Regions from separate parts of the Cobetia sp. PS-4MA genome, predicted to be linked through region 2. Evidence: predicted binding sites of a transcription regulator. Region 2 holds the regulator's gene; each other region holds the start of a gene.
The links. The regulator sigma-54, encoded in region 2, starts transcription at its own class of promoters, with help from an activator protein. The targets are predictions, from matches to a motif close to TGGCACNNNNNTTGCTNT.
Positions count from the first base shown of each region.

Region 1 (3,463 bases), 720 kb from region 2:
GCCATGCAACCGATCTCGGTAACACCGTTGGCGAAGCTCTGCTTGTAGCCGCTGTAGTCGTCACAGACCAGCTTGCCCCGCCACTTCCCGAGAAAGTCGCGGGCATGTTGACCGCCGCGTCCCTCGCTGAAGTCGTAGATTACGGCCTTCAACTCGGCATACGGTGTGGTGGCGTAGGCCCAGAGATAGGCGCGGTGCGTCTTCTTCTTGCCAGGGGCCAGCATCGGTACCGGCGTTTCGTCGGCATGCAGCACCGGCTCGTTGAGCAACATTTCACGCAGTGCATCGATCAGCGGCTGAAGTCGCACCCCGCAGGTGCCGACCCACTCGGCCAGGGTGGAGCGCGGAATCGCTACGCCGGCGCGGGCGAAGATCTGCTCCTGGCGATAGAGTGGCAGGTGATCAGCATATTTGGCGATCAGCACCTGGGCCAGCAAGCCGGCTGTGGGGATGCCCTTGTCAATGATCTGCGCCGGCATCGGTGCCTGGGTCAGTGTCTCGCATTGGTCGCAGACCCACTTGCCACGGATATGTCGCTCGACGTGGAACACGCCCGGCGTGTAATCCAACTTCTCACTGATTTCCTCGCCGATCCGCCGCAACTGACAACCACACCGACAATGATCATTCTCCGGATCATGATGAATCTCGGTGCGCGGTAGTTCGGTAGGCAAGGGCGTGCGCTTGGGCGTCTTCCTTGCCACTGGCGTGGCAGCAGGGAGGTGGAGCTCTTCCAGCTCGGTCTCGATGGCAGCGATGTCGGCATCCACCCCCTCCTCCAGCAGGCTGATCTGCAGGACATTGAGCTGCTCGCTGCGCTTGCCGAAGGCGTGGCGCTTGAGCAATGCCATTTCATAAGTCAGCTTTTGATTGACCTGCTCGCTGTGGCGTAGCGCTTTCTCCTTTTCCTCCACCTGCGTCATCAGCGTTGCCGCCAAGTGGCGGAGCTGATCAGGAGAGAGTTGAGTCAGGTCGGGGGGTGTCGTCATTCCACCAGTATGCCAGTCCGCCGAAGGCAGTGGGATTGGCGCATCAGCGAATAGCGGGCCGGTAGGTTCTGTGCCGTACCTGGCCTGGCGTATCAGACCACAGAGATGACGCCGTCGGTGCCGAGACGCTGCCAGGGTAGGCCCTGCACCAGTGCCATGACCTGCTCGGGGCAGAGCTCGACGCAATCGCCATGTCGGTTGTCAGCCCAGTGGAACTTGCCCTGGTTCAGGCGCCTGGCGCATAGCCAGGTGCCCAGGCCATCGTGGACCAGCACCTTCATGCGGTTGCCGCGCCGGTTGGCGAATAGGTAAGCACAGTGCGGGCGAGCCATGCCGAAGACCTTCACTACCCTGGCCAACGCAGTGTCCGGGCCGGCCCGCATATCCAGGGGTTGGGTAGCCAGCCAGATTTCGTCGATGCGGATCATGCGAGCAGCTCCCGAATCAGAGATCGACAGGTGTCGGCCTCCGAGGCAGGCCACTCGATGACCATCGGGCCGTTGGGGTGCGGGATGGTGAGGCGAATAGGGTCCGCCACCTGATGCTGGGGAGTGTCCGGTGATAAATCGCGGACCATGGGCACCGGTACAAACGCCGGTATTTCTGGCACAGCCGTTTGCTGACGAGTGGTACGGATCCAATTGTGGACCAGGTTGGCATTCAGGCTGTGCTCCAAAGCCACTCCGGCAACGGAGGTACCGGGTTGCTGACACGCTTCGACGATCTTGGCTTTGAAGGCGGCAGTGAAGCGGCGACGCTTGCGAGGGACTTCCAACACGCTTAATTCCGTCATGATAAGTGTCCACTTATTGATAGGTGGACATCTAACGTGACGGAATTCAGGTCTCTGTGGTAGATGGGATCACCGATCGCTTACATTCTACCAAGATAAAGTTTTTCCATTATTTCAGCATCTTGAAGATATTAAATGAGAAATATGTCAGGCGTAGAGATTGGCTTATGAGGTGAGGTTTGGTCAGGGCAATAATGGTGAATGTAAGCCGTTTTTAATGAGTTTTGTGTTCTGTTTTGGTGCGTGAATATCTCTATTGATTGTTCATATGTGAAGTGGGGGTTTCAGGTAATTATGTCGGCTATGTGGAGCAATGATTTTGCCATCAATGGCACGAAATATGCTCATGAAATGGAGTGGTAGTCGGATGCACGTCATCGTCAAGACGGCGGCATTACAACAAGGACAATTTCTCAGAGCAGGGTCGTGTCATGAAAAGCCCGCAATCATCCTCTGTCACTGCCGGGATTCGAAGTCGGCAACACTATCCACGCATCGAGGCGCTGCCCGATGCCCAACGGTATCTGGTGGCGTGCCAGTCTCCCGAGAGCCTGCCAGGCACTGGAGAGGCGGCGGGCAACGCCCGTCAGCAACTGCAAATGCATTGTCAGCTGATCAGTACGCTGCTGGGGCAGCTCGGTAGCCGCGAGGTGGGAGGCACCTCGCAATCCACTCCGGCAACAGAGGCGTTGCCCACGGGGCCCGCCGACAGCGCCCGCCTGCATCGCTGGTACGACGTCGATGATCGCCCCCTAGCCTGCGATGCGCTGGCGGGTGCCATCGGCGAGGTAGGCGCGGCGGGGTGTCTGGTCATCATCGGCAGTGAGCATTTCGTGTGGCAGGTCGCCAATCTGGCTCAGCAGCAGGGGCTGTTGCTGGATGACATGGTGATGCTGCCGGTGGCTGCCTTGGGGCGGCATGTGTTCTGCGTGCACTGCCAGCAGGTCAGTGAGCACGTCATTCACTCGCCGTCAGCCTGTGATGGCTGCGGCCTGATGCTGGAAGTGCGTGATCATTTTTCCAAGCGTCTCGGCGCCTACATGGGCGTGCGAATCGATGCGGAAGCGCCGGGAGAGATTCCCCCACAGGAGGAGGTGGCACCATGTCTCGCTTCATGAAGGCGCGGGTCGCCGCGGTCGATCAGCTCAGCAGCAGCGTGCGCCGTCTCACTCTGGTGCCTGCCGATGAGGCCTCACCCTTCACGCCGTTCTCGCCGGGCAGTCATGTGGTGCTGGGCATTCCGGGAGAAGGGCGGGTGTGTCGCAACGCCTATTCATTGATCAGCCCGCCGGATGATCCCTCGCAGTACTGCATCGCGGTGCGTCGTCAGCCGGTCTCGCGTGGGGGCTCCGAAGCCATCCATTCCCGCGTCAAGGTCGGGGACGAGCTGGAGCTCAGCCCGCCGGCCAACCTCTTTCTGCCGCACTGGCAGGCGCGTCACCACCTGATGCTGGCAGGCGGCATCGGCATCACGCCGTTTCTCTCTTACCTGCCGGAGCTGGAGAGTCGTGGCGGCAGCTGGGAGCTGCACCTGCGCAGCCAGGACCTCGACGTCGCCCGCTTCCCGGAGGCCGCGCCCTATCTGGCGAGTGGCAACATCACCCAGCACCGTCTCGAGCGTCCGAATCTCAAGGCCCTGCTGGCGCGTCAGCCCGCCGGCACTCACGTCTATCTCTGCGGC
Region 1 is NZ_CM173107.1:1,530,116-1,533,578, forward strand. It holds gene tnpC (IS66 family transposase) at 1-989, opposite strand, end outside; gene tnpB (IS66 family insertion sequence element accessory protein TnpB) at 1,082-1,417, opposite strand; gene tnpA (IS66-like element accessory protein TnpA) at 1,414-1,782, opposite strand; gene AC26AR_RS06565 (dimethylamine monooxygenase subunit DmmA family protein) at 2,214-2,900, shown strand; gene AC26AR_RS06570 (PDR/VanB family oxidoreductase) at 2,885-3,463, shown strand, end outside.
Region 1: AC26AR_RS06565 (dimethylamine monooxygenase subunit DmmA family protein) is a predicted target of sigma-54. The motif match lies at 2,112-2,129, and genes of this name have one in related genera.

Region 2 (3,463 bases):
GCCTTTCCGGCGGGGAGCGCCGCCGCGTGGAGATCGCTCGCGCACTGGCCACCGAGCCGGACTTCGTGCTGCTCGATGAGCCGTTTGCCGGCGTGGACCCCATCTCGGTGGGCGAGATCAAGAGCATCGTGCGCCAGCTGCGTGACCGCGGCATCGGGGTGCTCATCACCGACCACAACGTGCGCGAGACACTCGACATCTGCGATACCGCCTACATCGTGGGCGATGGCCAGATCATCGCGCATGGCGACGCCGACACCATCCTCGCCAACCAGCAGGTGCGTGATGTCTACCTGGGCCATGAGTTCAAGCTCTAGCCCGAGAGTGCCGTCAGCCTGACGAGAGCCGTCCGACCTCTTCTGCTCTCACCAGCACCCTCCAGCACCCGCCACTTCCTGCTTCACTGTCGGGGCCTCGTTCCCCGCCCCCTCACGCAAGCGCCTCGACAGGCGCTTGCGTGATCTCCCCGTGAACCCTCCTGCTCTGCCACACCTCACTCGAATGCATGACGTCCATACCACCTTGGTGGCAACATGGCATGCAAGTTGCTTGAATATTCTCGACTGCCCCTTGTCAGTGCCCCGACCCACGGTATAGCGTAGATGCACGTTCCTTTGCCGTGAATGACAGACCCCATGAAACCCACCTTGCAGCTTCGACTCGGCACTTCCCTGACCATGACCCCGCAACTTCAGCAAGCGATCCAGCTGCTGCAGTTGTCGACGCTGGACCTGCGTCAGGAGATACAGCAGGCGCTTGAGTCAAACCCCATGCTGGAGCTTGACGAGGAATACGAGTCGCTGGATGTCGCGGAGACACAGGACAAGAGCGAGATCTCCACCTCCGAGACCAACAGCGAGATTCCTGAAGAATACCCTCTCGACAGTGACTGGTCGGACCTCTACCAGGATCACGCAGGCAGCCTGACCAGTTCCGGCAGCGGAAGCTCGAGCGAGGACGGGCCGGACTTCGATCGCAACACCAGTGTCGAAAGCCTGCAGGACCATCTGCGCTGGCAGCTGGCGATGACGGACCTCGATGCGCGTGAACGCCAGATGGCGGAGAGTCTGATCGATGCGGTGGATGGGGCCGGCTACCTGAGCATGAGCCTGGACGAACTGGTCGATGGCCTGCGAGGTCAGGGACTGCCCGGCCTCAAGGCGTCGGAACTCGAGCAGGTCCTGCTGCGCCTTCAGCAGTTCGATCCCACCGGTGTGTTCGCTCGAGACCTGCGCGAATGCCTGCTGCTTCAGCTGGCCCTGCTGCCGGACGATCTGCCATTGCTGGCCCAGGCCCGCCGTCTGGTGCGGCAATTCCTCGAGGCACTGGGCAATGACGATCGCAAGCTGCTCAAGCGTCGCCTGAGCCTGGATGATGATGAGCTGGATCACGTCATTCGTCTGGTACGGGCGCTCGACCCGCGCCCGGCGTCCGCCTGGGGCGAGCCTGCCAGTGATTACGTCATCCCGGACCTGCTGGTCCGTCATACGCGTCACGGCTGGCAGGTCGAGCTCAACCCGGAAGCGCTGCCCAAGCTGCGTATCCAGCCGGAATATGCCGCCCTCATCAAGCGGGCCGACAAGTCCGCGGACAACACCTTCCTCAAGGACAATCTTCAGGAAGCCCGCTGGCTGATGAAGAGCCTGTCCTCACGCAATGACACCCTGCTCAAGGTGGGCCGCGAGATCATGGCGCGCCAGATCGACTTCCTCGAGCAGGGGGAAGAAGGCATGAAGCCGCTGATCCTCGCCAACATCGCGGAAGTGGTCGAGATGCACGAATCCACCATCTCGCGGGTGACCACCCAGAAATATATCCACACCCCGAGAGGCGTGTTCGAACTCAAGTTCTTCTTCTCGAGTCAGGTGGGTGGCAGTGGCAACGGTGACGCGCATTCCAGCACCGCGATCCGCGCGCGCATTCGCAAGCTGATCTCGGAAGAACCGGCGCGCAAGCCATTGTCCGACTCACGCCTGGTGGATCTGCTGGCCAGTGATGGCATCGAGGTAGCGCGCCGGACGGTCGCCAAGTATCGCGAGGCCATGGGCATCCCCTCCTCCAGCGAGCGCAAGCGCTTGGCGTGAGTCTCGACAACGGATACCCGCAAGCCAGCGGGCTCCACACGTCGGAGCGCTGAAGCTCGCCCCCTTGCACCTGCCATCCTGGCATCATCTGCCAATCGGTCGTCTGAATACCGGTTGGCAATGCCTGTCCTTGCGACTGCGTGAGTGACTTCACGCCCCCAATTGCCTATTTTTCCAGCCACTTTTCTCCAGAGTGCTTTCTTTTTCCCTCACATCCCACGGACAGATAGCCAGGGGTCGCCACCGACTCCTGCCACACGAACGTCGACGTAAATGCTGACATTGGCCACAAACGGCCGGTTTCTCGAGCCCCATTCCGTCCGTGATGCGAGGCGATGCTCATGAAGAACCTGCTGATATCCCTCGCTGGGTTGAAGACAAGCCTTGCCCCACGATGCAGCGCAGCGTTGATCTTTGTTCAAAGCTTGGGCATTGTCGGGGTAGACGCTCGGTACACCGGCACCGCCGCTCTCGCCAGCAGATGATCGCCACGAGACCATGGCCGGAGTCAGAAAGTGGCCGCGCGTTCAATCAGGGTTTGCTCGCAGTCAAAAAGGGTTACAATTCAAAGGCAACCCGCTGGATAAAGGAGCGTGTCCATGCAAGTGAATATCACCGGGCATCATGTGGAACTCACCGATCCTCTCCGCGATTATGTCAACGAGAAGCTCGCTCGCCTCGAACGGCATTACGACAACATCACCAATGTTCAGGTGACACTGTCGATCGAGAAGGAACGCCAACAGGCTGCCTGCACCCTGCACGCCGCTGGCGCCGACCTCCATGCCCTGGCAGAAGACCCCAACATGTACGCTGCCATCGACGCGCTCGCCGACAAGCTGGACCGCCAGCTGGTCAAACACAAGGAAAAGTCCCAGGCTCGCTCTCAGGGCACCGGGACCCGTTGACCTTCTGCCATGACACTTGATCAGATCCTTCCCCCCGAGCGCACGCTCTACGGCGTCCCCGGGGGGAGCAAGAAGCGGGTGCTGGAATTCTTCAGCACCTTCATTGCTCAGAACATTCCCAGCCTGGACAGCCAGGAAGTCTTCTCGCGCCTGATCGGGCGCGAGAGACTGGGTTCGACGGGTATCGGCCACGGCGTGGCCGTGCCACATGCACGCAGTCCACACTGCAAGACCCCCATCGCGGCGTTCATGAAGCTCGGTGACCCCATCGACTTTGACGCCATCGATGGCGAACCCATCGATCTGCTGTTCGTGCTGCTGGTCCCCGAGGAGGCAGATGACACCCATCTCACTCTGCTCGGCCAGGTGGCGGAACTGCTCAACTCGCCCACCAACCGGGCAGCATTGCGCCAGGCAGACAGTCAGCGAGCATTGTTCGATGCCCTGACCTCGGCCATCGCCGAATTGCCG
Region 2 is NZ_CM173107.1:805,377-808,839, reverse strand. It holds gene lptB (LPS export ABC transporter ATP-binding protein) at 1-317, shown strand, start outside; gene AC26AR_RS03430 (RNA polymerase factor sigma-54) at 636-2,084, shown strand; gene hpf (ribosome hibernation-promoting factor, HPF/YfiA family) at 2,684-2,992, shown strand; gene AC26AR_RS03420 (PTS sugar transporter subunit IIA) at 3,002-3,463, shown strand, end outside.

Region 3 (3,463 bases), 1.3 Mb from region 2:
CCGGGGCACGGCTGATTCTGGTCGGTATCGGACTGGGCGCCATGCTGCAGAGCATCACCGCCTATCTGCTGACGCAGGCGCCCAGCTGGTCATTGCAGGAGGCGCTGCGCTGGATGACCGGCAGCCTCAACAGCATCACCCTGAATCAGCTACCACCACTTGCCTTGGCGCTGGGCCTGCTGGGCAGCTTGCTGCTGATGATGGGTCGGCATCTGGACGTCATGCGCATGGGCGATGACATGGCCAACGGTCTCGGCGTGCGGCTCTCGCTCACGCGCTTCATCATCATTCTCTCGGCGGTCGGGCTGGTTGCCTGCGCCACGGCGGTGGTCGGCCCGGTGGCCTTCGTCGCCTTCGTCAGCGGGCCCATCGCGACGCGCCTGTTCCGGCGGCGCGGCTCCATGATGATCCCGGCCGCCCTGATCGGGGCATTGTTGATGCTGGTCGCGGACTTCATCGGCCAGTTCCTGCTGCCTGCGCGCTATCCGGTGGGCGTGGTGACAGGCGTGCTGGGCGCACCGGTGCTGCTGTTGCTGCTGATGCGAGAACATCAAGGACCGGGGCCCTCAGGGCGCAGACAACGACGCAGCAGGCAGCCGACGCCGCCATCTTCCTCCTCCGATCCTCACCACCCGTCATCTCAGCGAGTCGTTTCCTCATGACCCACCCTTCCCTGTGCGTGAATGGCCTGACGGCAGCCTATGCCGAGCGGCCGGTGCTCGAGTCGATAGACCTCGACATCGCTTCGGGCGAGATCACCGTGATCGTCGGCGCCAATGCCTGCGGCAAATCCACCCTGCTGCGCACGCTCTCGCGCCTGCTGCCTCCCTCGCGAGGCGAGGTGCTGCTGGATGGCAGGTCGATCCACCGCCTGCCGGCACGTCAACTGGCCCGCCAGCTGGGGCTGCTGTCACAGTCACCGATCGCCCCGGAAGGCATCACGGTGCTGGATCTTGTCAGCCGAGGTCGGCATCCGCATCAAGGACTGTTCCAGCGCTGGACGCGTGACGATGACACCGCGGTGCTGGCAGCCCTCAACGCCACCGACACCGCCGCACTCGCCGAACGAGCGGTGGATGAACTCTCCGGCGGCCAGCGTCAGCGTGTCTGGATTGCCATGGCGCTCGCCCAGCAGACGGACATTCTGCTGCTGGATGAGCCCACCACCTTCCTCGACATCAATCATCAGGTGGAAGTGCTCGACCTGCTGACAGACCTCAACCACGCTCGCGGCACCACCATCGTGATGGTGCTGCATGAACTGAACCTGGCCGCACGTTACGCGGATGTGCTGATCGCCATGTCAGATGGCCAGATTCATGCCAGTGGCCCGCCCGAGCAGGTACTCACACGCGAGATGATCAAGGAGGTGTTCGGGCTGGAAAGCCACATCACCCCGGACCCCGTTACCGGCAAGCCGATGATGGTGCCCGTCGGGCGTCATGGGATGAAAGCTGCAAGGAACGAAGCCGTGTCGAGCTGATCACGCTGTTGGATAGTCCAAGGCTCCATCAATTCAATTCAGTCCGTGTAAGACATCAGAATCGGCATCATTGAACAAGGGGCCACCATATACCGCTTGTTAACACTGGATTCATAGCAATGAGTGCAAAACTTATTCTATGAAACCAAGCATAAAAGATCTCTGGATTTTCTCCCCGATCTCCCACTGAATAAAACTCAATCTCAACTTAATACACTAAGGTGCAAGCGACGGTAAAATTCATCAAATTGGTGCAGCGTACGATTTCGATATGCATATACGTGTTGCGTGAAATCTTATATTCCATTGTTTTATATGGAAAAAATCTCTCCGGCACACTTCCTGCTAGACATTCACCGAGGCACCGATAGGCATACAACAATCGAAAATCTACACCAATGGAGCGCTAGGGTTCCGGTGATTGGCTGATGGCCGTCACGACTGGTCCGAGAGCACTCGACCTCCAAGCTGGGGGTTACACGGCGGGACAAAAGCCCGGGAGACGCAACGCCTGAAAAGGTCGGCGCCTCTCACTTTTTCCGCCGGAGATAACGACAATGACCCAGCCCACTCGCCTTTCCCCGTCTACGACTTCCCTCTCGGATGCCTGCGCTCAGGCGCCATCCGCTGCTGTCGCATCTGACTCCCCGGCGGTATCCGCCGTATCCAGCAAGACCTCCCGACGTGCCGCGCTGGCCGGCGCCCTGCTGCTTGGCGCCTCGCTGAGCCCGCAGGCCATGGCACAGGATTCCTTCAGCGTGTGCTGGTCGGTGTATGCCGGCTGGATGCCGTGGGAATACGCGGACACCCAGGGCATCGTCGACAAGTGGGCCAAGAAGTACGACATCAATATCGATGTGGTGCAGGTCAACGATTACGTCGAGTCCATCAATCAGTACACCTCCGGCAATGTCGATGGCTGCGCCATGACCAACATGGATGCCCTCACCCTCCCCGCCGCCAGCAGTGTCGATTCCACCGCGCTGATTCTGGGTGACTACTCCGATGGCAATGACGGCGTGATGGTCCGCGACGGCGATTCCATCGAGTCCCTGAAGGACCGTGAGGTCAATCTGGTGCAGTTCAGTGTCTCCCACTACCTGTTGGCACGCGCGCTGGACAGCGTCGGCATGAGCGAGCGCGACCTCACCACCACCAATACCGGCGATGCCGACATCGTGGCGCTGGCCAGCAACACCGATACCCAGGCGGTGGTGACCTGGAACCCCCAGCTGGCCACGCTCAAGGACATGCCCGGCTACACCGAAGTCTTCAACTCCAGTGACATCCCCGGCGAGATTCTCGACCTGATGGTCGTCAATACCCAGACGCTGAAGGACAACCCGGACTTCGGCCACGCGTTGGTCGGCGCCTGGTATGAGGTGATGGAGAAGATGAAGGCTGGCGACGAAGCCGCGCTCTCCCAGATGGCCGATGCCGCCGGCACCGACCTCGCCGGCTATCAGGCCCAGCTGGCCGCGACCCACATGTACTACACCCCCGCCGAGGCCGTGGCCGCCTTCAATGCGCCGAGCCTCAAGGACACCATGCAGCACATCGCCGACTTCAGCTTCGCGCAGGGGCTGCTGGGTGAAGGCGCACCGGATGCCGGCTTCATCGGCATCGAGACGCCTGCCGGCATCGTCGGCGATGAAGGCAACGTGATGCTGCGCTTCGACCCGAGCTATACCGCCGCACTGGCCGACAGCCAGTAACGCCACGCGGTGGATGCCGCACACCAGCCGCAGGAAAGCTGTCTCTGTGGCTGGTGAACCGACCGCCTCCCTCGACCGCACCTCTCGTTCGCACCCGTGGAGCCCGCGCATGAAACGCCTGATCAATCTGACACCCTCCCGTGGTGGCCGCTGGCTGCTCGGTGGCCTGCCCTTCGCGCTGCTGGCCATCCTCTACATCGTGCAGTCCAACCAGCGACTGCTCGACAACCCCAACGACCGCCTGCTGCCGTCCTTCGCGTCCATG
Region 3 is NZ_CM173107.1:2,117,574-2,121,036, forward strand. It holds gene AC26AR_RS09025 (FecCD family ABC transporter permease) at 1-662, shown strand, start outside; gene AC26AR_RS09030 (ABC transporter ATP-binding protein) at 659-1,483, shown strand; guanidine-I (ykkC/yxkD leader) riboswitch at 1,879-1,987, shown strand; gene AC26AR_RS09035 (putative urea ABC transporter substrate-binding protein) at 2,041-3,198, shown strand; gene AC26AR_RS09040 (ABC transporter permease) at 3,308-3,463, shown strand, end outside.
Region 3: AC26AR_RS09035 (putative urea ABC transporter substrate-binding protein) is a predicted target of sigma-54. The motif match lies at 1,815-1,832, and genes of this name have one in related genera.

Region 4 (3,463 bases), 730 kb from region 2:
GGTTTTTTGTGTGCTCATGTCACCCGTCGGGGCAGCACGTCATCGCCAGGGCTTGCACCAGGGGCTTAGACGGCGTCCTTGCCGGTCTCGCCGGTACGGATGCGAATGACCTGCTCCAGCGGCGAGACGAAGATCTTGCCGTCGCCGATCTTGCCGGTGTTGGCGACATTGGTGATCGCCTCGATCACGGAATCGATCATGGCGTCATCCACGGCGACCTCGAGCTTTACCTTGGGAAGGAAGTCGACCACATACTCGGCACCCCGATACAGCTCCGTGTGGCCCTTCTGGCGGCCAAAACCCTTGACCTCGGTCACGGTGATACCCTGGACGCCAATCTCGGACAGGGATTCGCGTACGTCGTCGAGCTTGAATGGCTTGATGATGGCAGTGACCAGTTTCATCGTCTCTCTCCTTGGGTGATGGTGCGGGTGGCGTTGCTGCTCGCCACGCCAGCCCCTATTGCTCAAGCATACACCGCTTATCCGGTCAGGAAAAAAGACTCCCGCCAGGTGGCGGGAGTCTTTGGGTGTCGCGTGAGTCTCGATCCTTGATTACTTGCGGCTGGAGGTGAATTCCGGATACGCCTCCATGCCACATTCCGCCAGATCGACGCCTTCGTACTCTTCCTCTTCGCTGACGCGCAGTCCCATGATGGTCTTGATGACCAGCCAGACCACGAAGCTTGCGATGAATACCCAGGCGAAGATGGACACGGCGCCCAGCAGCTGTGCGGAGAAGGTGGCATCGTCATTGGTCAGCGGCACTGCCATCAGGCCCCAGAGACCGACCACACCGTGGACGGAGATGGCACCGACCGGGTCGTCGAGCTTGAGCTTGTCGAGGCCGACGATGGAGAACACCACCAGCAGGCCACCGACGGCGCCGATCAGGGTGGCAGCACCGACACTTGGTGCCAGCGGACCAGCGGTGATGGCGACCAGGCCAGCCAGGGCGCCGTTGAGGGCCATGGTCAGGTCAGCCTTGCGGAACCACAGGCGGGCGAGGATCAGGGCGGCGATGACACCCCCGCAGGCAGCGGCGTTGGTGTTGACGAAGACCTGAGCGACCGCGTTGGCTTCATCGATATTGGACAGCACCAGCTCGGAGCCGCCGTTGAAGCCCAGCCATCCCAGCCACAGGATGAAGGTGCCCAGGGTCGCCAGCGGCAGGTTGGAGCCCGGGATGGCGTTGATCTCACCGTTCTTGCCGTACTTGCCCTTGCGAGCCCCCAGCAGCAGCACGCCAGCCAGTGCGGCGGAAGCGCCTGCCATGTGCACGATGCCGGAGCCGGCGAAGTCACTGAAGCCTGCTTCGCTCAGGAAGCCGCCACCCCAGGTCCAGTAACCCTGGACCGGGTAGATGACGCCCGTCATGACCACGGCGAAGGCCAGGAAGGCCCACAACTTCATGCGCTCGGCGACTGCACCGGAGACGATGGACATGGCGGTCGCCACGAACACCACCTGGAAGAAGAAGTCGGAACGCGCGCTGTAGTAGATGTCGCCACCGGAAGCGAGCGCTTCCTCAGCGGTATTCTCGGCGCCGATCAAGAAGCCCAGGCTCGGCAGGAAGCCGCCTTCGGCGCTTGAGTACATGATGTGGTAACCGACCACCATGTACATGGTGCAGGCGATGGCGAACAGCGCCACGTTCTTGGTCAGGATCTCGGTAGTGTTCTTGGCGCGTACCAGGCCAGCTTCCAGCATGGCAAAGCCGGCAGCCATCCACAGCACCAGGGCGCCACAGACTAGGAAATAGAAGGTATCAAGTGCGTACTTGACCTCGATGATCTCGTTCATGCGGGATTCTCCTTTATTATTGTGCGCGGGGCTCAGACAGCATCGGCGCCGCGTTCACCGGTACGGATACGGATCACGTCATCCAGCGGGGTGACGAACAGCTTGCCGTCGCCGATCTTGCCGCTGTTGGCTGCCTGGGTGATGGCGTCCAGCACCGTTTCCACACTGCTGTCATCAACAGCTACTTCAATCTTGACCTTGGGAAGGAAGTCGACGACATACTCGGCGCCGCGATACAGCTCGGTGTGGCCCTTCTGTCGCCCGAAGCCCTTCACTTCCGTGACCGTGATGCCTTGCACGCCGTTGTCGGCCAGCGCTTCACGCACGTCGTCCAGCTTGAAGGGTTTGATGATGGCGGTGATCAGTTTCATGTGCTGCCCCCGTTTGCTACCGCAATGATCTGTCATGTTGAGTGCGGCCAATCAGACACTGCTGGTGGCCTGTTCCTGACAAGTGCATCGCACGAGGTATGCCATGAGGTTAAAAAATCTTTAAATTCATCTAGTTGTGCTGAAGGAAAAAGCAGCTCCGCAGCAAGGCCAAAAATGACGGCAAGAAGAACGCCATGGCGATGCACCGCTTTGGTGCCTGAATTGCGGCTTTCGAGGTAGGAGATAGCGCTAATATGGTGCACAAGGGCCGGTGCCTGCCGTCAGTGGCGAGAGATTCGGGGTCGGGACATGCGTCAGGCCAGCGGGTTGCGTATCCTTGCAACATGACATGATGTCCCCCACGTTTCGGGGAGATCCTTTTCTCTGACCGACAGCCCCATGATGGGCCCGTCGGCTTGCAATGGCTGAGGTGGAGCATGTTCAAGAACGACGTCATCGGGCGTATGGCCCAGCAGATCGGTGAGCGCCTCCAGGACGCCTCGCACGGCCCGGAAGAGCTGCAGAAGTCCGTACAGGGCGTGATGCGCAGCGCCTTTGATCGCATGGAACTGGTGTCGCGCGAGGACTTCGACATCATGATGGATGTGCTGACGCGGACTCGCGGGCGTGTGGAGTCGCTGGAGAAGCAGGTCATCGCACTTGAGGCGCTGCTGGAGAAGCAGGGACTGGTGGCGGGTGCTGCGTCGACCACCGAGCCTGCCGTGGCGGTGGACGATGAGGGAGAGACCGCGCTGGCAAAGCGGGAAGCCGCCAGCCACGCCGAGGAGATCGAGCGTCAACGCGACGCCTGAATGGCATGCTGCTAAAAAAACCGCCACACCCGTCGAGGTGTGGCGGTTTTTTTGTGTCCGTCGCATGAGGCGGGTGCCGGGCAGGTCAGACCGTCTGTGGACGAGACCCCATCAACCAGCGAACTAGGCCCACCAGAGATGCCACGATCCAGAACACCTCGATCACGAAGCTGGCGAGATTGAAGTTGATGCACAGGCTGATCAACAAGAGGATCGCCCCGCTCAGATTCATGAGGTTGTAGGTCAGGCTACGTGCATCGAGTCTGCCAATCTGCAGCAGAAAGAAGGCACCGACCACCAGAGAGGTGCCGAGCATGCCGATGATGTCCGCCATGGGTGCCAGCGAGGCAAGCATGTCTTGCATGGGGTGTTACTCCTGAAACAAGCCGAAGTCGTCCTGAATGGCTGGCCCTTTCCGTGGGTTGGACGATTCTCTGCCACCCTTGGGTGGCCTCCTTGAGACAGCTTGGCGGTTGTA
Region 4 is NZ_CM173107.1:71,138-74,600, forward strand. It holds gene glnK (P-II family nitrogen regulator) at 66-404, opposite strand; gene AC26AR_RS00330 (ammonium transporter) at 555-1,802, opposite strand; gene AC26AR_RS00335 (P-II family nitrogen regulator) at 1,835-2,173, opposite strand; gene AC26AR_RS00340 (accessory factor UbiK family protein) at 2,611-2,985, shown strand; gene AC26AR_RS00345 (CBU_0592 family membrane protein) at 3,071-3,349, opposite strand.
Region 4: AC26AR_RS00335 (P-II family nitrogen regulator) is a predicted target of sigma-54. The motif match lies at 2,260-2,277, and genes of this name have one in related genera.